DNA from 2 places in the Colwellia sp. 6M3 genome. Region 2 is predicted to be linked to the other one. Evidence: predicted binding sites of a transcription regulator. Region 2 holds the regulator's gene; the other holds the start of a gene.

Region 1 (10,924 bases), on a different contig from region 2:
GCGCCATTATTAGATAGTTCGAGCGACATTTGTTGGTCATGCATGTCACGATAGAATTTGGTTGACTCAGAGTTCAGCGGGCTGTCTGCCTCTAACACGGCTTGCGCTTTACGCATGCTTTTCATCAGCATTTGCATAAAAATAGCTTCAAACTGCTTTGCAGCTTGTTCTAATGCATCTTTTTTGCTGGCACTATCACCCGACTTAGCGTCTTGACGAATCGAGTTTAAGCCGTTTATGTCTAAAAAGTTTTGTGCATCTGCAATACGTGTTGTCATAGTTACTCCATTGATCATTAAATAATGATCAAATTCCCACGTAAAGCGCCAGCTTGATCTAACGCTTCGAGTATGGCCATAACATCACCAGGACCGGCACCAACTTGGTTTATCGCCCGTACTAATGCATCTAAAGTGACACCGGGGTCAAAAACAAACATACGAGAATCGTCTTGCTTAACGTCAATAATAGATTGATTCGTTGCCACCGTTTCACCTTCTGCAAAAGCGTTAGGTTGCGAAACCGCTTCAATCTCATTAATGGTAACGGTAATACCACCATGAGTTATTGCCGCAGGAAGTAAACGTACATCAGCACCAATAACAATGGTACCAGTACGTGAATTAACAATAATTTTTGCTGACGGTGAGCCAGGTTCAAACTCTAAATTTTCTAAGGTTGACAAAAAGCTAACGCGATCAGCGGCATCTCTTGGAGCGGTAACTTGTACTGAGGCAGCATCTATTGCACGTGCTGAGCCAGAAATTAAATTATTAATAGTGTCTGAAAGTCGTTTTGCCGTGGTGAAATCAGCATTGTGCAGATTAAATGTAATATGATCGCCAGCGGTAAATGGTGATAATACTTCTCGCTCAACCATAGCACCATTGGCAATTCGCCCAACCGTTGGCGTATTAGCAATGACTTTTGAGCCATCGAGCCCTTCAGCACCTAAACCACTTACAATTAAGCTTCCTTGAGCAACGGCATAAGCATTGCCATCAAGCCCCATTAATATCGTTTGAATTAATGTACCGCCACGTAAGCTTTTTGCACTCCCCATTGAAGAAACCGTAACATCAATTTTTTGACCTGGTTTTGAAAACGCAGGTAATTCGGCATGTACGGCCACAGCAGCAACATTCTTAATTTTAGGTTTTAAGTTTGCTGGCATGGTAATACCAAAATTGGTTAGCATGGTTTTGAAGCTTTGCTCAGTAAAAGGGCTTTGCTCGCCTGTGCCAGGTAAACCTACCACTAAGCCATAACCAATAAGTTGGTTGCTTCGCACACCAGCTACATCGGCTAAATCTTTAATACGCTGAGCATTTGCTTCGGGTAAAAAAAGCAATACGATTAAACAAACGAGACTATATAAATATTTTTTCATCATATTTTCCTACTAAATTGGCCACCATGAACTACTGAAAAACTTAGACAACCAACCTTGTTCTTGAACATCGGCAAAGCTTCCTGTGCCTGCGTACTCAATACGTGCATTGGCAACTTTGCTAGAGGTAACGGTATTACTTGAGCTAATATCTTGTGAACGTACAATGCCGGTTAAGCGAATAAACTCATCACCATTATTTAAAGACATCCATTTTTCACCACGGATCATCAGGTTACCATTTGGCAATACACGTAAAACATGCACAGATATATTACCGGATAAACTGTTACCTTGATTTGCTTTAGAGTCACCTGAAAAGTCTGACGTTTGGTTATAGCCAAATTGTATGGCCTTGTTATCAAAATTTATTGCTGCTCCACCAAAACCCGTAATAGGACTTAGCGACGCATTATTATCTTTGGATAACTCAGTTTTTGCACTTTTTTGTGATTGAGTACTTTCACTCAAAATGACAGAAATAATATCGCCAACTCGATGGGCTTTAGAGTCTGAATAGATGTTATTTACATAATTAACGTTAAAAAGTGAGCCCGTTGGCACTAAAGGTTCATCTTTCATTTCCGGCAAAATAGGTGCAAAGTCAGGATCATTAGGCATTGTTTTTACCTGTTCAATACTGGCACAGCCAGTAAAAAATATGGCGACTATGCACACCGTAAATAAGGTGCTTAATAACGAAGATTTCTTGCCTTTCATGAACCCTTCCTCAACTTTATAATTGCTGATTTATGTAGCTAAGCATTTGGTCAACTGCTGAAATAACTTTCGAGTTCATTTCATAAACGCGCTGACTTTCAATAAGATTAACCAACTCTTCTGTCGTATTAACATTGGACGTTTCTAATGCTCCTTGCACTAATAGGCCATATCCGGCTAAGCCCGGAACACCCTCTTGTGGCGCGCCACTGACTGACGTTTCAACGTATAAATTTTGTCCAATTGGCTCTAAACCTGTTGGGTTAATAAAATTAATGGTATTAATTTGTCCAACTACGGCAGGTTCAGCTTGACCTTGCAAAGTGACCGAAACTTCACCATCTTGTGAAACAATAATGCTTAAAGCATCTTCAGGCACAGTAACTTGCGGTTGTAATAAATAACCTGCGCCCGGCGTAACAATATTACCTTCTTCGTCCATGGTAAATTGGCCGTTGCGTGAATAAGCAGACGAGCCATCTGGCATTAAAATTTCAAACATACCTTCGCCTTGAATCATCAAATCCAATGCATTATCAGTATTTAGCATGTCACCTTGGGTATGAATTTTTTGTGTTGCTACCACTTTGGTACCTGCACCTAACATTAACCCTGACGGCATTTCAGTATCTTGCGCTGAACGACCACCTGGTTGGTTAATATTTTGATAAAGTAAGTCTTCAAATACCGCGCGGCTTTTTTTAAAACCAATAGTACTGGCGTTCGCCAAGTTGTTAGATATAACCGCAATTTCTTTTGTTTGCGCATCTAAGCCTGTTTTACTAATCCATAATGCTGGGTTCATACATCACCTCAAAATATTTTATTTATAACGATCGCAATAATGACGCTGCACTTTCATCAATTTCTTCAGCGGTTTTCATCATTTTCAACTGCATTTCAAATTGACGTTGCAGTGCGATCATATCGGTCATTTCACTAATAGGGTTTACGTTGCTTGATTCTAATGAACCACTCGCTACTTTTATCGTGACATCAGCCGGCTCATTGTTGCCGTCTTTACGACGAAATAAGCCATCACTGCCTTTTTCTAGCAAGCGATTATCTGGGTTAACAAATTTAATTCTGCCGACTTCATCTTGAACAGTACTAGGCGCACCCTCAGGCTGAACCATAATGGTGCCATCAGCAGAAATATTAAGTTTACTAATGGGTAAGGGTAAAAATATTGGCCCACTATCGCCAATCACTAAATCACCTCTTGAGGTTTCTAGTGCGCCGTTGTCATTTAATTTTAATTGGCCATTACGGGTATAGGCTTCACTGCCATCTTTAGTTTGTACCGTTAACCAGCCTTGACCTTGAATAGCGAGGTCAAGATCACGCCCGGTACTCAATAATGCACCACTGTCAAAGTTTTGGCCTGCTCGTTCGATCATTGAAAACACTCGAGTAGGCATACCTTCACCGAAAGCTTGCATTGCTCTAGCATTAGCTAAATCAGCCTTAAAGGCCGTAGTTTTGGCGTTAGCGAGGTTATTAGCATTCACTGATAAGGCTTGCATGTTTTGCTTCGCGCCACTCATGGCGATATACAGCAACTTATCCATAATGAAATTCACCCATAATATTAATCATATTTGATGTGTTGCAAATAAAGTGCCAGAAAATTAAGAAGGGTAATGTTAAAGCCAAAATGAATCGGTTATTTATTGTGCGACTTTATGCTTGTGAAGTTTTTAATGTTGGGAACGGCATGAATGTAGCGTTTTTAAAGATAAAAAAACCAGAAATCAATATTGATTATCTGGTTTTTTATTTTCGGCTAATTAATTGTAATTACAATAAATTAGCGCTGAGTATTATTCAACTATTCGCGGTTAAAACTAACGAATTTGTAGAATAGTTTGGTTTAATTGATTGTCTACCTCAAGTGCACGAGAGTTCGCTTGAAAGTTTCGTTGAGCAGAGATTAAATCAATTAATTCTGAAGTTAAGTTAACGTTAGATTGCTCTAATGCTGAAGAGTTTATCGTACCAAAGGTACCTGAACCACCCTCGCCCGCTAACGCTTCACCAGAAGTAATACTTTCTTTCCATGCAGTGTTACCCACTTGTTTTAAACCTTGTTCATTGGCAAAGTTTACCATGGCAATTCGTGATAATGGCTGTGAAGTTCCATTACTATAGCTTGCTCTTACTAAACCATCAGTACCAATATCAATACCGGTTAATCGACCAACAGCTAAACCATCTTGTTGTAAAGAGGTGACTTCAAAGTTAGAAGCAAACTGTGTTGGTTCATTTGCATTAGGTCCTAGGGGATCTAAATTAAAATCAATTTTGATCGTTTGTGAGGTATCTGCGCCATTGGGTAAATGGTTAGTAAAGTCCTCAGTAATAATGCCACCATTAGCTGCAGTCGGAATTTGAGACTGAAAATCACCTGAGGAATCAAATAGTAACCTAGCACCAATCAAACCAGTTGGCGATAACGGACCTGATACGGTGCCCGCAACAGGGTTAGTTCCTCCGCCTGCCGGGTCGACAAGATTAATAGGTTTTCCATCAACACTAGCAAAAACCATCCACTCATTCGGGTTTACACTCGGATCATCTTTAACAAAGAAATAGGTCATAATATGACTATCACCCAAGGAATCAAATATGGTTACTGATGTTGAATTATTAAATGTTAATGGGTCTTCAGGATCAAAATTACCTGGCGCTGTTGAAATATAAGAATCACCCGCAGGTAAATTCATTCTTATATCAACTTCTGAAGATTTTTGAGGTGCACCTGAAGCCGTTGGTATACGAATAGGCTCAGCCGTACTTAAACTGACTGAAGATGAGGTACCATCGGTATTAACAGGAAAACCCAACAAATACCCGCTTTCTGAGTTAACAATAAAGTTGTCTTGGTTCAATTTAAACTGACCAGCTCGGGTATATGAGGTTTCTAAGCTATTTAACTCAGATACCGTGGCAAAAAATCCGTTGCCGGTAATCGCCAAATCTAACGAGTTATTGGTAAACTTTATGCTACCTTGTGAAAACTGCTGTGCAACTTCTGCCGTCAAAACACCGTTACCTGCTTTAGTTTTACTCGAAGATAGAAGCGATGCCGCATAAACGTCGACGAACTCTGCACGTGATTCTTTAAAGCCAGTAGTGTTTACATTCGCTATGTTGTTGGATGTTACATTCAAATCTTTCTGAGCTGCGTTTAATCCGCTCAACGCTATATTAAATGACATAATTTCACCTCATTATAAAAAACTGATTGCTTAACCTTGAGAAACTTCGACTACGTCCGAAAGTTTCATGGTGCTGCCACCATTAAGGTTTAATAAAATACTTCCGCCGCTTCCGGCCAAAGTGACACTATCTACTTTGCGATAAGTCATCGCTTGCAATTCTGATGTATTACCTTCAACTAAGCCGGCAACACGAAAGCGATATGCCCCTTCAGGTGCAGGCTCGCCATTAGATCCTTTGCCGTCCCAAGTAAAGGTAAATCCACCTGCTGCTACGCTACCTACTGGCACGGTTTGAATAATTTCACCGGCAACGTTTTCAACGTAAATATTGACATTACTTGCCGGTTGGTCGGTCACTAACTTACCTTTTACCGATTGACCTTCTTCCATACCAAAGACGTTGTCTTCAACTAAAACACTGCGACCAACAAGCGATGATGCTTGCAGGGCTTGGCTAGACGACATTGAAGCAGCAAAACTGGTAAATTGATCGTTTAACTTTGTCACTCCATCAGTGGTCGAGAAAGCGGTCATCTGAGATATCATCTCATTGTTTTCAACTGGCTTGGTCGGGTCTTGATTCGACAGTTCTTGAGTAAGTAACGCAAAGAAATCTGCTTGCGTTAACATTCCTCGGTCTTCGTCTGCCTCAGGAGTATTGTTCTCCTGCTGCCAGCGGATGTTATCTAATGGGCTAGAGCCAGATACTGTTTCCATGATAGTTCCTATTTAACCTTAGCGTTGACCAAGTGTTAGCGTTTTAGTTAGCATACTTTTTGCTGACTCCGCTATTTGCACATTGGTTTGATATGAACGAGAAGCAGAAATCATGTTAGTCATTTCTTCAATAACATTTACGTTCGGCTTGTAAATATAACCCTCACCATCGGCCATTGGATGGTCAGGAGCATATTCAATATTAAGCGGCTTGTTACTTTCAACAACACCAAGTACCTGAACACCAACCGACTCATTTTGTCCAGCGGCAGCTTTTTGCATCTCAGCGGCAAAAACTGGGTGGCGTGCACGATATGTTTGATCGATACTACTGCTAACACTATCAGCATTAGCAATATTACTAGCCGTAGTATTTAAGCGGACAGACTGTGCGCTCATACCCGAACCAGATATAGAAAATACATTAAATAGGCTCATTTTTATTGCCCTCCAGTAATTGCTTTTCTCAAGCCTTTTATGCTTCCGTTAAGAAATTGTAGGCTTGCTTGATATTGCATAGAGTTTTCTAGATACAAGTTTCGTTCCACTTGTACATCTACACTGTTACCGTCACCAGTATCTGCTTGATTAGGTACACGAAAACCCACGCCGTTATTGAGTTCCATACGAACATCGAAATGTTTTTCGTTAGTGCGCGTCATGCCGGTTTGTTGCTTTGAGGCTGCTTGCGCTAATGCGGCTTTGAAGTCCATTCCTTTGGCTTTGTAGCCGGGTGTATCGGCATTGGCAATATTGCCGGCAATAAGCTCCGCACGTTGTGCACGTATTTGTAAACTTTGCGGGTAAATGCCAAATGCTTTTTCAAAACTAATAGCCATAAAAAAATACCTCCGTATGAATGAAGGTATTTATTCAAGATTTATGCCAGAGATTTATAGAGAGGTTATTTTTTTTGGTAAACGATGCCAGGATTACAACGGATCATATTAAAATCTTGGCTAATACCTGAAAGCGATTCCGAGGCGCCAAGAAATAAATAACGGTCCTTATTTAACGTACTGTGGATTTGTGAAATTATTTTTGACTTTAACTCAGGAGAGAAGTAAATCAAGACGTTACGGCAGAAAACCAAATCAAAACGCCCCATTAAACTATAACTATTTAATAAGTTAATTTGGCGAAAGCTGACCATGTTTTTAATGAAGTCTTTCACCTTCAGCATACCATTATCACCGGCTTCAAAAAATTGTTTTTTACGCTCTAAAGATAAACCTCGTGAGAGGGCTAAATTATCATAATGAGCATACTTGCAATGTTCTAACATGGTGTTAGAGATATCAGTGCCAATAATTTGAACACCACCAGGAAATGCGCCGGGGTTATTTTGTTGAAATTCATAAACCGCCATAGCAATTGAATAAGGTTCTTGTCCTGATGAGCTTGCCGCTGACCAAATTTTTAATTGTGTTTGTTGGCCTTTAAATTCTGGCAGGATTTTCTTTTTCAAAAGTTCGAAAGGATAGTCGTCACGAAACCATAAGGTTTCATTGGTGGTCATGGCGTCAATAACTGATGCCCGCAGTTGCCGTTTAACCGGATTAAGCGTTTGCGCTACTAAATCAGACAAAGACGCAACATCAAATTTTGCCATCAGTGGTGCTAGGCGACTTTTTACCAAGTACTGTTTACTTTCACCTAAAACAATACCGCATTGCTGCTCTAGAAATATTCTAAACTGATGATAACTTTTATCATCGAGTTGCTTAGTTAACACTAGTTATTATCCACCTTATCTAAAGAATGCAAACAAACATTAAGAAGTTTCATCATGTTTTAACCACTTTTTAACCGCAGTAGCTAACTCGTCAGGATGAAATTTAGGAATAAAATCTTCAGCCCCAACTTTTTCTACCATAGCATTATTAAAAACACCACTGAGTGAGGTGTGTAAAATAACAGGCATATTTTTCATGCGATCATTTTGCTTAATTTCTGCTGTCAGCGTATAACCATCCATTTCCGGCATTTCAATATCAGAAATTAACAAAGCGACTTTTTCGGTGATACTATTTTGACACCCGTCAGCAATTGTTTGTAATTGATCAAGTGCATCTTGACCATTTTTGGCTAACAACATAGTTAAACCTAAAGATTCAAGCGCACGTTTGACTTGGTTGCGCGCCACGGTTGAATCATCGGCGATCATAATGACTCGCTCACCAATTTTTTCGCCCACCGTTGCATCAGCAATACCTTCACTTAACTCTGTTGAAATTGGGTTGATTTCATTGAGGATTTTTTCAACATCAAGAATAGAGACCATTTCGTTGTCAATTTCAGTAACTGCCGTTAGGTAGCTTGATTTTCCTGCCCCTTCTGGCGGTGGCATCATATTTTTCCAACTCACGGTCACAATACGCTCAACACCGGCAACAAGAAAGCCCTGCACGCTGCGATTATATTCAGCAATAATGACAAAGCTATCTTCTGTTTGCTCAATCTCCGGGCCACCAGTAGCTTTACTTAAATCAATAATAGAAATAGTTTGGCCACGAATGTGAGCAACGCCTTTAATAACCTTATCTTGTTTGGGTAATAAAGTCAGTCTAGGACAAGGCATGACTTCACGTACTTTAAAAACATTAATGCCAAAGCGATGCCGCCCATTAAGTTTAAATAGCAACAACTCCAATCGGTTTTGTCCGACTAATTGAGTGCGCTGATTAACTGAGTCTAGTATGCCTGTCATAAGAAACCTCTTTGGTATGCCATTGCAAATATAACAAAGGCACGATTCTTGATTGTACAATCATTAAAACCACTAATGTCTGTGCATAACGTAAATACTTTGACGTTATGTATATTAATTTAAGTTGAGTTGATTTTAGTTAACTAAATTAAGCTTAGACGAGTATTTTTATTTCCCTAGCATTCAAATAAGAAATTATGAGCCAATTAAAGATAATATTAACAATAGCCCTTATATACATAGCCATAGTTAATTCGAGTTCAGCCATGACGTTTGATCGGGAGTATCTCTATAACTTCATCAAAAAACATGTCGAGAATAACGTGAGTTTACCTGCTCAAGGAAAGCTAAATGTCGAAGTATCTGAAATAGATCCTCGCATTTCATTACAATCTTGTGTGTCACCATTAACGGCAAATATACCTGAAAACCATAACGGTAGAAACGTAAATGTTAAAATTGTTTGTTCCGACGAAAATTCTTGGTATTTATATATACCGGTAAAAATTCAAACAATAGTGCCTGTTGTAGTGACACGAATGCGCGTCAGCAAAGGTACTTTACTCAGTCAAAGTAATATAGAACTTATATTTAAAGACTCAGGGCAAATTCGAGGGGCAGTGATGACAGATCCAAGCCTTGCCACTGGTGTGCGCACCAAAAGAAATTTATCTCAAGGTAGCGTTATAACAAATAAAAACACCTGCTTTGTTTGTAAAGATGAGCCTGTGAATATCATTGCTAAGTCAGATAGCTTTGAGATTAAGTCGTTTGGCGTTGCGTTAGACGACGGCAGCTTAGGTGAAATTATATCCGTGCGAAATAAGCAATCTGGACGAATTGTTCAAGGGCAAGTTAGCGCTATTAACCAAGTCGTAATTAATTTATAATAATTGCTTAAGTTTTCTGCTGTTTTGCCGATAAAAGGTTAGAAACCAATAACTGTTGTAAGTAGGATACAATAATGGCTATTAATATCAATAACTTGAGTAACACCAACCAAGTAAAGCAACAAGTTCAAACTAAACAGCAAGTTAGCGAAAATGCAAATACATCGCAACAAGCTAAATTAGCACCGCGCGATTCGGTGTCAATTACCCCACAAGCAAAACAGATGACTGAGTTGCAAAAAAAAGCAGCTGACTCACCAGTGCTAAACCAGAAAAAAATAGCTGAATTAAAAGATGCTATTGCATCTGGTGATTATAAAGTTAACCCAGAAAAACTGGCAGCGAGTATTGCTAACTTTGAATTTGATCTCAACTAACTCGTAAGAAGTAAAGGAGTAATAAGTGTCTGAAAAAATAACACCGCAACAATTGATCTCTCAACAGTTATCTCAGTTGATGCAACTAGAAACGTTATTAAATACAGAGAAAGACGTCCTTCAGAAACAAAACCCTGATGCACTTATTAGTATTACCTCAGATAAAAACAACTTACTGATAGCGATTCAAGAAATTGACAATGCTATAGGACAAAGTTTTGAGTTCAAACAAGAAAAGTTAGCTGGTAATTTCGACACAGAGTTAGCCGATATTGAAGCGTGTTTAGTCCGCTGTAAAAAACAAAACCAAATTAATGGTTTAATCATTCATCAGTCTCAACTCTCAGTTGAACGAATGAAAACCTCTTTATTAGAAAATCATAATAAGTCATCAATGACTTATGATAGCAAAGGAAAAACCTCTGGTGGGCTGAGTAGCCTAGGGTTAAAAGCTTAAGCACTTTTATTTTTAGGTATAAATTTCAGCCACTAATGCTAATAATAAGTGATATGCTTTATCTCTTGACGGTTAGACGATGCATTATAAATTTCATATACATCTTTAAAGTCTAAGCTTAACTCTGTTGTGTAACTGTCACCAACAGGGTAACTTTTTACAACTTTAGCGCCACGAATAATACCTTGTACCGAAGCCTTTAGTAGCTGGTTATCTACCACTAAATTAGACATAGTGGTTTTGCCATCAATACTTTGCCCATAAACTTGTTCAGCAAGCTCGGCATAGGCAGCAATTTTTGATGCTTTCATTGCCATTAACATACGTTGTGTTTTGTGTGTTGAGTTTTGCAAACTAATTGGCGCTTGGCCAATAGCCGTTAATACAGGAAATTGCTCTGGCTTTACATTTTGCCATTCAACATGTCTATCAAACACCG
Region 2 (10,924 bases):
AATATGAGAAATAATTTAACTATGAGCGATTCTGATAGTATCCAAATGCAAATAGAGCATGTTAAAAAACGTGTAAATGATGCCATGTCTATGGCTAAATCACTTGGAGCCGATGGTGCTGAAGTCGCAATGAGCCGCCAGCAAGGGCTAAGTGTTAGTACTCGTTTAGGAGAAGTTGAAAACGTTGAGTTCACTAATGATGGTGGACTGGGTATTACAGTTTACAAAGCAGGGCGTAAAGGTAGTGCATCAACAGCCGATTTGTCTGAACAAGCTTTAAAACAAGCAATTGAAGCTGCTGTGAATATTGCTAAGTATACCTCTGTTGATGAATGCTCAGGTATGGCTGATAAAGAGCTACTTGCAATGGACCCGCAAGATTTAGACTTATATCATCCTCATAAGTTAACCACAGAGCAGGCGATTAGCTTAGCGAAAGAGTGTGAAGATACAGCACTGGCTTATGATAAACGCATTACTAATTCAGATGGCGCGACATTAGCAAGTTTTGAAGGTTTTAAAGTTTACGGTAATAGCCATGGGCAGATCGTAGGTTATCCAAGTACCCGTCACAGTTTAAGTTGTGTGATGATCGCCAATGAAGGTGATGACATGCAGCGCGATTACGCTTATACCGTGAGTCGTGAATTTAATGCGATGGAAAGTGCAGCCAAAATAGGCCAACAAGCTTCTATTGAAGCGTTGTCAAGATTAGGTGCACGTAAATTAGCCACGGCTAAAGTCCCTGTTATGTTTCGTGCTGATATCGCCAATACGCTGTTTGGACATTTTATTGCTGCTATTAGTGGTGGTAACTTGTATCGAAAGTCTTCATTTTTGATGGATTCCATTGGTAAGCAAGTATTTCCTGAATTTTTAAGTATTAGTGAACGTCCGCATTTGAAAAAAGCCTTAGCAAGTGGAGCGTTTGATGCCGAAGGCGTAGCTACTGTTGATCGTGAAATAATTACTGATGGCAACTTAGCCACCTACCTTTTAACCAGTTATTCGGCACGTAAAATGGGGCTGACAACGACTGGGCATGCAGGCGGTATTCATAACTGGAATCTCGGCATGCAAGGTGAAGGTAAAGGCGGTGATTTTGATGCGATGTTAAAAACGCTAGGCACAGGCTTGTTAGTAACTGAACTGATGGGGCAAGGTGTTAATGTGGTTACTGGCGATTATTCGCGAGGTGCGGCAGGCTTTTGGGTTGAAAATGGTGAAATCGCTTATCCAGTTGATGAAATTACCATTGCCGGAAAATTACAGGATATGTTCTCTGGTATTGTCGCTATAGGTAACGATACCGATATGCGTGGTAGTATTCGCACAGGTTCTATTATTATTAATGAAATGCAAGTGGCAGGAAGTTAAACGGACGAGTTTCAAGTTATTAGCTGTCAGTAAAAAGAGAGTTTATCTCGCCTATCGCTTGCAGCTTTAAACTTACAACTATCTTTTGTATTTACTGAAAGCTGACAGCTTAAAACTGTCAGCTTTTTTGTTACCCTAACATTAAGGTTGCTGTGCCTAAAAAGGCAAAGATACCAACAACGTCGGTAACTGTAGTTAAAATAACACTACCGGCTAATGCGGGATCAATATTCATCTTTTTCAGCATTAATGGCACAGTAACACCAGCAATACCGGCTGCGGTCATATTCATTAACATCGCAAAAGCGATAATGGCACCTAGCATGAGGTTTTGTTGCCATATAGCGACCACAGAGGCAATTAACACCGCCCAAATTAAACCATTAAAAAAACCGATGGCTAGTTCTTTGTATAATAAAATGCGTGAGTTACTTTCACCAACATGCCCTAACGCCATACCACGAATAACAAGTGTTAACGTTTGATTACCCGCAACACCCCCCATACTCGGCACAAGCGAGTTAAGCACAGCTAAAATGGCTAATTGGTTTAAAATACCTTCAAACATACTCGAAACGGCAACAGCCATAAGCGCAGTAATTAAATTTACGCCTAACCAAATAGAGCGACGTTGCGTACTTTTTAATACCGGGGCGAAAGTATCAGCTTCGTCATCTAGACCCGCCATACTCATCATGGAATGTTCGGCTTCTTCACGAATAATATCAACGACATCATCAACGGTAATACGACCGAGTAGTCGACCTTCTTGATCGATAACAGGAGCCGAAAACCAATCGTAACGTTCAAAGAGTTTCGCGACATCTTTTTCATTCATATCAGCAGTAATTGCCTGAATATCTTTATCGATGAGGCTAGAAATAATGGTTTCTGCTTTCGCTGTTACTATGGATGATAATGAAACAGCGCCGATGAAATGATCTTCACGGTCAACAACATAAAAAGAGTCAGTCGCTTCGGGTAACTCACCCCGTAAGCGTAAATAACGTAACACCACATCCACTGTCACATCAGGACGAATGGATATAGTATCGGTATTCATAATACCGCCGGCTGTGTCTTCCTCGAATGAAAGTGCTGCTTCTACACGACTGCGATCTTGCCAGTCCATTGCGTTAAGCACTTCTTGGTAAACACTGTCTGGTAATGTTCGAAAAACTTCGGCTAAATCATCAACATCCATCCCTTCTGCAACAGCAGCTAGCTTTTCTGGATTTATGTTTTTAAGAATACCTTTTCGAACTTCTTCGTTTAGCTCTTCAAGAACATCACCATGATGATCAGCATCAATTAACTGCCAAAGAGCCATACGGCTTTTGGTCGGAGATGACTCTAAAAGTAAGGCAAGGTCGTAAGCTGGCATGTCTTGCAATAACTTGCGGACATAGACAAACATACCGCTATCGAGGGCATCATTAACCTGCTGGAGGCGTTGGTGACTATATTCTTGTTCGGAAACTTCCGGCATACTTTTACCTTTTGCCGCTACAAAACGAAAACTGTTAAGGATGTTGAACTTACTGTCAGGTGTTTAATATGGTATTTAGCACCTGAATATTATGCATTACAATCAAATTAACGTGTGAGTACGCCATATATAATTGAAAACTACATTATTTTGAGGTTAATTAAGGTTACTTTAGTCTCGTAAACTTGAACCAAAAAAATTAACCAAAAAAGTTAAACAGCCCGATGATAAATGACAATTATTAACTTTCTATTAAATTATACCAAATGAGTGAAAATTCGACTAAATGAATATGTAATGCATTTCGACTTTACAGGCAAAGCCGAGAATGAATATGCTTGAGGTAATTCGATTGTGCTAAATTCCCAACTTTAACGATAAGTTAGCTAATTCATTATTTTATATGGTATCGAATGTTAATATTTAACGCGTTGAGTTTACCGTAATTTTCGATATTTCGCAGCTTTTTTATTGACTTAACGGTGCCGACAATAAATATGAGTTTTGCTACTCGGCTTCATCAAATTTGTTGCTGAAAAGTTGGCAAATTTCTTCGAGTGCTAATTCAGCGTCTTCACCCGTAGCAATTACCTTAACGGTTTTACCTTGTGCACCTGCAAGCAGCATTATGCCCATAATACTGTTAGCGTCAGCATGATTGTCGTCTAATTCAATGGTGACTTTTGCGGTAAACTTTTGACTTAATTGTGCGAGTTTAGAAGCCGCTCGGGCATGAAGCCCAAGCTTGTTGATGATGAGAACATAACGGCTGGCTTGTGTGCTCATAGCAAGTTACGTTGTGGCAACAGGTAAATCGCGATGACGAGACTGCACGTCTTTACGTTCTTTACGCATATTATTTGCGAGTAATTCGGTGATATATACAGAGCGATGCATACCGCCGGTACAACCAACCGCTATAGTAATATAACTGCGATTATTTCGTTCTAGATGCGGTAACCAGGTCATCATGAAGCTATTTATTTGCCAAATAAACTTTGTCACAATAGGTTGGCTAGCAAGGAAATCTTGCACAGGTTTATCTAATCCGGTGAAGCCCTTAAGTTCTTTATCCCAAAATGGGTTAGGTAAAAATCGCGCATCAAATACATAGTCTGCATCTTGTGGTACGCCATGTTTAAAGCCAAAAGATTCAAAAACAACCACCATAGAACCCGATTTTTTACCTAGTATACGCTCTCTAACTAAGTCGGCCAGCTGATGTGGTGATAGTTGGCTAGTGTTGATATATAAATGTGCGCGACTTGCGATAGGTTCAAGAAGCTTTTTTTCTAAGGCTATGGCTTGGTCTAAGGCTATATTTTGTCTAATTAGCGGATGTAAGCGTCGTGTCTCGCTGAAACGACGGATAAGGTCACTATCGTCGGCATCTAAATAAAGTAAACTTAACTCTACTGCATTAGGTAAGTATTCTATAATTTCGGGTACATCGTTAGGATCAGCAGGTAGGTTTCGAACATCTAGGCTGACGGCAACATTTTCATAATCATTAATGACGGTATGAATTAAAGCGGGTAACAAATTAACCGGTATGTTATCTACACAATAGTAGCCCAGATCTTCTAATACGCGTAATGCAACACTTTTACCTGATCCTGAACGACCACTGACTATAATTAACTTCATGGGGACTTAACTCGCCTGTTGGATTAGCTGAAACAGCTCTTGGTTACTTTGGCATTTACGCACTTGTTTGCAAAATTGTTTTTCACGAAAAATTTTTGCGATACTTTGTAATGTACACAGGTGATTTTGGCATTCATTTTCGGGCACAAATAAAGCAATAAAAATGTCCACAGGACGATTATCTATCGCATCAAAATCTATCGGCTCTTCTGTGGTAATAACCACCGCAATGGGTTGGGTAGAATTATCTAAACGTCCATGCGGTATCGCTATGCCATTTCCTATGCCGGTAGAACCCATTCTTTCGCGCTTAACTAGGCTTTCTAGTAGCTGAAAAGTATCGTGTTCAACCAATTTTTCAGCGGCCAGACTACTTAAGTATTCTAGAATACGTTTTTTACTGGAACCCGGTGCTGCACAAATAGTGCATTCCGGGGTTAGGATATCTTGCAACTTCATAAACTTATAAAACCTAAAGCGACTTGGCGCTAATGCTTGTTGATTTTGCCTTTGTATTTCAAAATTTGGCGATCTAATTTATCAATTAATGCATCAATTGATGCGTACATATCGTTATGTTCAGCCTTAGCGTGAACCTCAGAGCCCGTTAAATGCACAGTAGATTCAGCGATCTGGTTCAATTTTTCAACCGTTAGTACCACATGTACATTATTAATGTGTTCAAAGTGGCGCTCTATTTTTTCAAATTTAGCATTAACATAATCACGTAATGAGTCGGTAACATCGACATGGTGTCCAGTAAGATTAATTTGCATAAGCTTCATTCCTCTTTTTTGGTGATTAAGACTGCCTACAATAGGCTTTTACGTTGATTTGACGGCGGTATAGAGAGTGACTCTCGATACTTGGCAATAGTGCGTCTTGCTACTTTAATGCCTTGTTCGGCCAAGATATCGGCGATTTTACTGTCGCTTAATGGCTTTGCGGGTATTTCGGCGGCAACAAGTTTTTTAATTAACTCACGAATAGCGGTTGATGAGCATTCACCACCATTTTCAGTACTTACATGGCTAGAGAAGAAGTATTTAAGCTCAAAAATGCCTCTGGGTGTATGCATATACTTTTGTGTAGTAACACGAGAAATAGTCGATTCGTGCATATCTACCGCTTCGGCAATATCATTTAAAACCATAGGTCGCATAGCTTCAGGGCCATGTTCAAAGAAACCCTGCTGGCGCTGTACAATACAATTGGACACTTTTAACAAGGTATCGTTCCTGCTTTCAAGGCTTTTGATAAACCATTTAGCTTCTTGCAAGTTCGAGCGAATAAATTGACTGTCTGCTGATGATTTCATCGAGCGAGACATGGCAGCATATTGTTGATTTACTGATAACTTAGGTGCTGTGTCTGGGTTTAGCTCTACAGTCCAGCGACCATTTTTCTTTTCAACCGACACGTCAGGAATAACATACTGTTCTTCACTCTTGATAACACTATCGCCCGGGCGAGGGTCTAATGATTGTATTAAGCGAATAACTTCACGTAATTGGTCTTCTTTAATGCGTAACTTTCGCATCAATTGGCGATAATCGCGATTACCCAATAATTCGATATGCTCAGTTACCGCTAACTTACTTTCAGCGAGCCAAGGCGTATCTTTTGAAAATTGGTTGAGCTGAATAAGTAAACACTCTGGAATTGAACGAGCCGCTACGCCCACCGGATCAAAAACGTTAATCCGTTTAAGCACTACTTCAATTTCATCAAGTTCAACACCATCAATGCCTACGCTTTCTAATATCTCGTCTGCAGAAACTGTTAGGTAGCCGGCATCATCTATAGCTTCAATAATAGCGATAGCAATTGTTCTATCGGTATCGCTAAATGGTGTTAGTTCCATTTGCCAAATAAGATGGTCTTGTAAGGAGTCTTTTGTTTCACCCTGATAGGTATAATCTTCTGATGCATGACCAACACCGCCACTGCTCGCACTGGCACTAAAGTTGTCATCCCACGTTGTATCACTATTTAATTCTTCGGGTATGTCAGTTTTTGCTAAGCCTTCTGATGAACTTATTTCATCAATAGTCGGTGCAGAATCTTCGCTGCCATCTGAGGATATTTCTACGCTATCGCCAATACCAGCGGAGTATGCTTCTTCTAAATTGTCAGGGGTGTTTTCTGAATTGTTGTCGGGAGATTCATCAACTTCAAGTAAAGGGTTACTTTCAAGAGCTTCTTGAATTTCTTGTTGTAAATCCAAGGTCGATAATTGCAACAGCTTGATAGCCTGCTGCAATTGCGGGGTCATCGTTAATTGTTGTCCGATACGGAGTTGCAGAGTAGGACGCATTTACGTTTTCTTTTCCCTGTTCAAGTACATTAGTATGTTACCGAGTAAGTCTGTTATTCACTATAGCGTGAATTGTTCACCAAGGTATACATCTCTTACGTGTTGATTTGCAAGTATTTCAGTAGAGTTACCTTCGGCAATAAGCTCGCCGTGACTAACAATATAGGCGTGCTCACAGACATCGAGGGTTTCACGTACATTATGGTCGGTAATTAAGATACCTATGCCACGTTCTTTTAAGTGTAGGATAATTTTTTTTATATCACCTACCGAAATTGGATCAACACCAGCAAAAGGTTCATCAAGGAGAATAAATTTAGGATCTGCAGCTAAAGCTCGCGCTATTTCAACTCGTCGACGTTCACCACCAGACAGGCTCATGCCGAGGTTGTCTTTGATATGACCAATGTTAAATTCTTCTAATAAATGCTCAAGTTTTTCTTCTCTTTCAACGTCGGTTAGCGTTTTACGGGTTTGTAAAATCGCCATTATGTTGTCATAAACCGTTAGTTTGCGAAAAATTGAAGCTTCTTGAGGTAGATAACCAATACCTTTGCGGGCACGTTCATGCATGGGCAATAAGGTTAAATCTTCGTCATTTAAAATAATTGAGCCACTGTCGTTATTAACTAAGCCAACGATCATGTAAAACGAAGTGGTTTTACCCGCGCCATTTGGTCCTAATAAGCCAACAATTTGTCCAGCAGAAACCTTCATACTAACGTTTTTAACGACTTTTCTGCCTTTGTAGGCTTTTGCAAGGCCAATGGCTGATAATGTTGAAGTAGACATTTACTCTTGCTTGTCCTTAGATTTTTTTGGCGGTTCAGTTTTATTTTTTGGCTGCAATACTGTTTCAACCTTAGCATTTTCTAAGCTTTCGGCATTGACATATTCAGTCTCGAAGTTATAGGTGATTTTACTGCCACTTACTTCACTACCTTCTTGGCGTAACAAAGCATTACCTGAAATAACAACCGTATTCAAATCAGGTTCATAACGAATTTCATTGGCTTGTAAATTGATAGGGCTACCATCTTGCAGCGTTTGCTCAAATGTCGCAGGAGAACCTTTCGCAATATAAATTTTATTATTGCTTTTATCTTGAGTTATCACCTGTACGAGTTCGGCATTAATTGTCAGCGAACCTTGAGAGATAATGACATTATCAATATAACTGAATATTTTATTTTTCAGATCAGCTGCTTGGCGTGAAGAAGAAATTTTAATTTCTTGGTCAACATCGAATTTTTCAGCATTTACTGCCGGCATTAATAATGCAAATGCAGAAAAATAAATAAGGTTATTTTTTAATTTTTTTATAAATGGTTTGTACATGTTCAGTCAATGTCATCTGTGTTGTGTTTAAGTCTACAATTAATCCTGAGCCATACATAGTAAATCCTTTACCTAATATTAAGATTGTTTGCTCTGAGCTGATAATATTTGTTTTTAAGTCCATTTCTAGATTTTTTCCGTGTACTTCCTGTATTAAACTTTCTTCATCAGTGGCGATTAAACGTACGCGATTTTTTAATTTTACACGATTATTATTATATAGCGTGCCTTCATTGGCGGTTATTTGCCAAGTCGGTTTATTGTTTTTTGGATACAAGGTGTAACGTGGGTATTCAAAGTGTGTGACCTCTAATTGAGCATAATGTTCCATTCGTTGGGCTTCAACATTATAGGATAATGGGCCTGTTGATTTGTAAACATCACTGTTGAGGTTTTCAGCAATAAATTCTGGCTGATTGGCACTTTCGAGAATATTGCTGGTTTGTTTTTCTGCGCCAAACCATTCGAGTATGCCGTAGGTTGTTAAGGCGAGTAAAAAAAGTGCTATTGTCGCAATAGTTATGCGATTCATATACTTGCACCTGACGCATTAGCTAAAGTCTGTTGGCTTTGCATAATAAGATCGCAGGTTTCTCGTACCGCACCAAAACCACCGCGGGTATAAGTTATGTAGTCACACAAGTTTAAAATGGCGGGATGTGCATCATTTACTGCAATGCTAAAACCAACATAGTTTAGACAATCGAAGTCAGGCATATCATCGCCGATGTAAGCCACTTGTTCTGGCTTTAACTTTAATGAAGCGAGCATTGCTTTCAACGCTGGCAGTTTGTTTTCTTCGCCTTGCACTATATGTTTTACGTTTAATGCGGTCATACGAGTTTGTACGATATTGGATTTTCTGCCTGTAATTACACCAACATCAACACCACTAGCCCCTAGCGCTTTAATGCCATATCCATCTTTGGTATGAAAAGCTTTTAATTCTTCACCATTGTTACCTAAATAAATACGGCCATCAGAAAAAACGCCGTCAATATCACAAACAAAGAGTTTGATTTTTTGTGCTTTTTGCCAAACACTTGGCGAAACTTTTCCGTATAAACTGTCCAATTTATAGCACTCCTGATTTCAATAAGTCATGCATATTCATCGCGCCAATTGGCTGATTATTATCGTTGACGATAATTAAGCCATTAATTTTTTTGTCTTCCATAATTTTCAATGCTTCTGCCGCTAACATATCTTGTTTAGCTACCAGTGGATTTTTTGTCATTACACTGGTGATGCTATCTTGATGAATATTAATTTCAGCATCTAAAATACGACGTAAATCACCATCAGTAAAAAGACCGACAAGTATGTTGTCACTGTCAACCACAGCCGTCATGCCTAAGCCTTTCAACGACATCTCAACTAAGGCATCTTTTATTTTAGCACTTTGTGTCACCGTTGGGAGTCGTTCATCTTTGTGCATTATGTCGGCTAAGCGTAATAATAATCTTTTACCAAGGCTACCACCGGGATGCGATAAAGCAAAGTCGTCGGCGGTAAAACCACGCGCGTTAAGTAAAGCAACGGCTAAAGCATCACCCATGACTAAAGTGGCTGTTGTGCTTGATGTTGGTGCTAGCCCTAACGGACAAGCTTCTTGTGATACTTTTACACAGACATGGGTATCGGCAAGTTTAGCAAGTGTAGAGTCGGGCTTGCCGGTCATGGCAATTATTTTGGCGCCAATGCGCTTAAGAACAGGAATAATCGCCAATACTTCACCCGTTTCACCTGAGTTAGAAATGGTTAATACGACATCATCAATGGTGACCATGCCAAGATCACCATGACTTGCTTCACCGGGATGAACAAAAAATGAAGGTGTACCTGTACTGGCTAAAGTAGCCGCAATTTTGCCACCAATGTGACCAGATTTTCCCATGCCAATGACGATAACACGACCTCGACAATTAAACATTAGCTCACAAGCCTGTGCAAAGTCGTCGTCGATAAATTGCGTTAACTCAGCAATAGCTTGTTGCTCAATATGAATTACATTCAGTGCTAATTGTTTAAAGTTTTTCATGACTAAAGACCAATTTTTAAGCGTTAATTTGACTAAAAAGTAACACTTGATAACCAATAAAGACGGCTAATAATAGTAACCCTTTCGCGCGCGTGATGCGAAACTTTCCACCACGACTAAAACAAAGTATAAATAATAAGAAGGTGGTTGCTAGCATAAATGGAGCGTCGCGCACGGCAGCGGCGTTATCAATATTGCCTGGAGAAATTAATCCCGCAAGCGACAACACAGCTAATATATTAAATATATTTGAACCAATAATATTACCAAGGGCTAGATCATCTTCTTTTTTAATAATACTCATAATACTGGCTGCTAGTTCAGGTAGGCTGGTACCAATGGCGATTACCGTTAAGCCAATAACAAGGTCGCTAATACCAAAGGCTTTCGCTATAAAAATAGAAGAGTCTACTAAGAAGCTGGCACTTAACGGCAGTAAAATCATACCGACAATAAGCCATATAACCGAGTGCTTGGTACTCACACCATCAGGTACTTCTTGTTCTGCTTCTATTACCATTTTGTCATCAATAGGGTTTTCTTTTGAGCGTTTTAATGTCACGAAGAGTAAGGTCGCAATGTAGAGTACAAAGCCAATAATTAGAATTAAACCTTCATTAAAACTAAAGTTACTATTAGCTAGCATGTATGTTGCTATAGCCGTAATAATTAAAATGAGAGGTATTTCACGTTTGATCGTGGACGATGAGACAGT

What was found. The regulator sigma-54, encoded in region 2, starts transcription at its own class of promoters, with help from an activator protein. The targets are predictions, from matches to a motif close to GTTGGCACGNNNNTNGNNT.
Region 1: the regulator sigma-54 is predicted to act here: its motif matches at 3,720-3,738, upstream of flgF (flagellar basal-body rod protein FlgF).

The regions. Positions count from the first base shown of each region.
Region 1 is NZ_JACGWF010000006.1:61,526-72,449, reverse strand. Features, by position in the region: gene flgJ (flagellar assembly peptidoglycan hydrolase FlgJ) at 1-278, opposite strand, end outside; gene H4J50_RS02800 (flagellar basal body P-ring protein FlgI) at 296-1,393, opposite strand; gene flgH (flagellar basal body L-ring protein FlgH) at 1,403-2,110, opposite strand; gene flgG (flagellar basal-body rod protein FlgG) at 2,127-2,915, opposite strand; gene flgF (flagellar basal-body rod protein FlgF) at 2,938-3,681, opposite strand; gene flgE (flagellar hook protein FlgE) at 3,958-5,331, opposite strand; gene H4J50_RS02775 (flagellar hook assembly protein FlgD) at 5,362-6,051, opposite strand; gene flgC (flagellar basal body rod protein FlgC) at 6,070-6,489, opposite strand; gene flgB (flagellar basal body rod protein FlgB) at 6,492-6,890, opposite strand; gene H4J50_RS02760 (protein-glutamate O-methyltransferase CheR) at 6,956-7,786, opposite strand; gene H4J50_RS02755 (chemotaxis protein) at 7,826-8,761, opposite strand; gene flgA (flagellar basal body P-ring formation chaperone FlgA) at 9,028-9,651, shown strand; gene flgM (flagellar biosynthesis anti-sigma factor FlgM) at 9,726-10,028, shown strand; gene H4J50_RS02740 (flagella synthesis protein FlgN) at 10,054-10,485, shown strand; gene H4J50_RS02735 (LPP20 family lipoprotein) at 10,524-10,924, opposite strand, start outside.
Region 2 is NZ_JACGWF010000003.1:34,333-45,256, reverse strand. Features, by position in the region: gene pmbA (metalloprotease PmbA) at 22-1,377, shown strand; gene mgtE (magnesium transporter) at 1,508-2,866, opposite strand; gene H4J50_RS01295 (HPr family phosphocarrier protein) at 3,374-3,652, opposite strand; gene rapZ (RNase adapter RapZ) at 3,659-4,513, opposite strand; gene ptsN (PTS IIA-like nitrogen regulatory protein PtsN) at 4,520-4,972, opposite strand; gene hpf (ribosome hibernation promoting factor) at 5,002-5,289, opposite strand; gene H4J50_RS01275 (RNA polymerase factor sigma-54) at 5,325-6,830, opposite strand; gene lptB (LPS export ABC transporter ATP-binding protein) at 6,891-7,622, opposite strand; gene lptA (lipopolysaccharide transport periplasmic protein LptA) at 7,623-8,102, opposite strand; gene lptC (LPS export ABC transporter periplasmic protein LptC) at 8,134-8,700, opposite strand; gene kdsC (3-deoxy-manno-octulosonate-8-phosphatase KdsC) at 8,697-9,242, opposite strand; gene H4J50_RS01250 (KpsF/GutQ family sugar-phosphate isomerase) at 9,244-10,209, opposite strand; gene H4J50_RS01245 (calcium/sodium antiporter) at 10,226-10,924, opposite strand, start outside.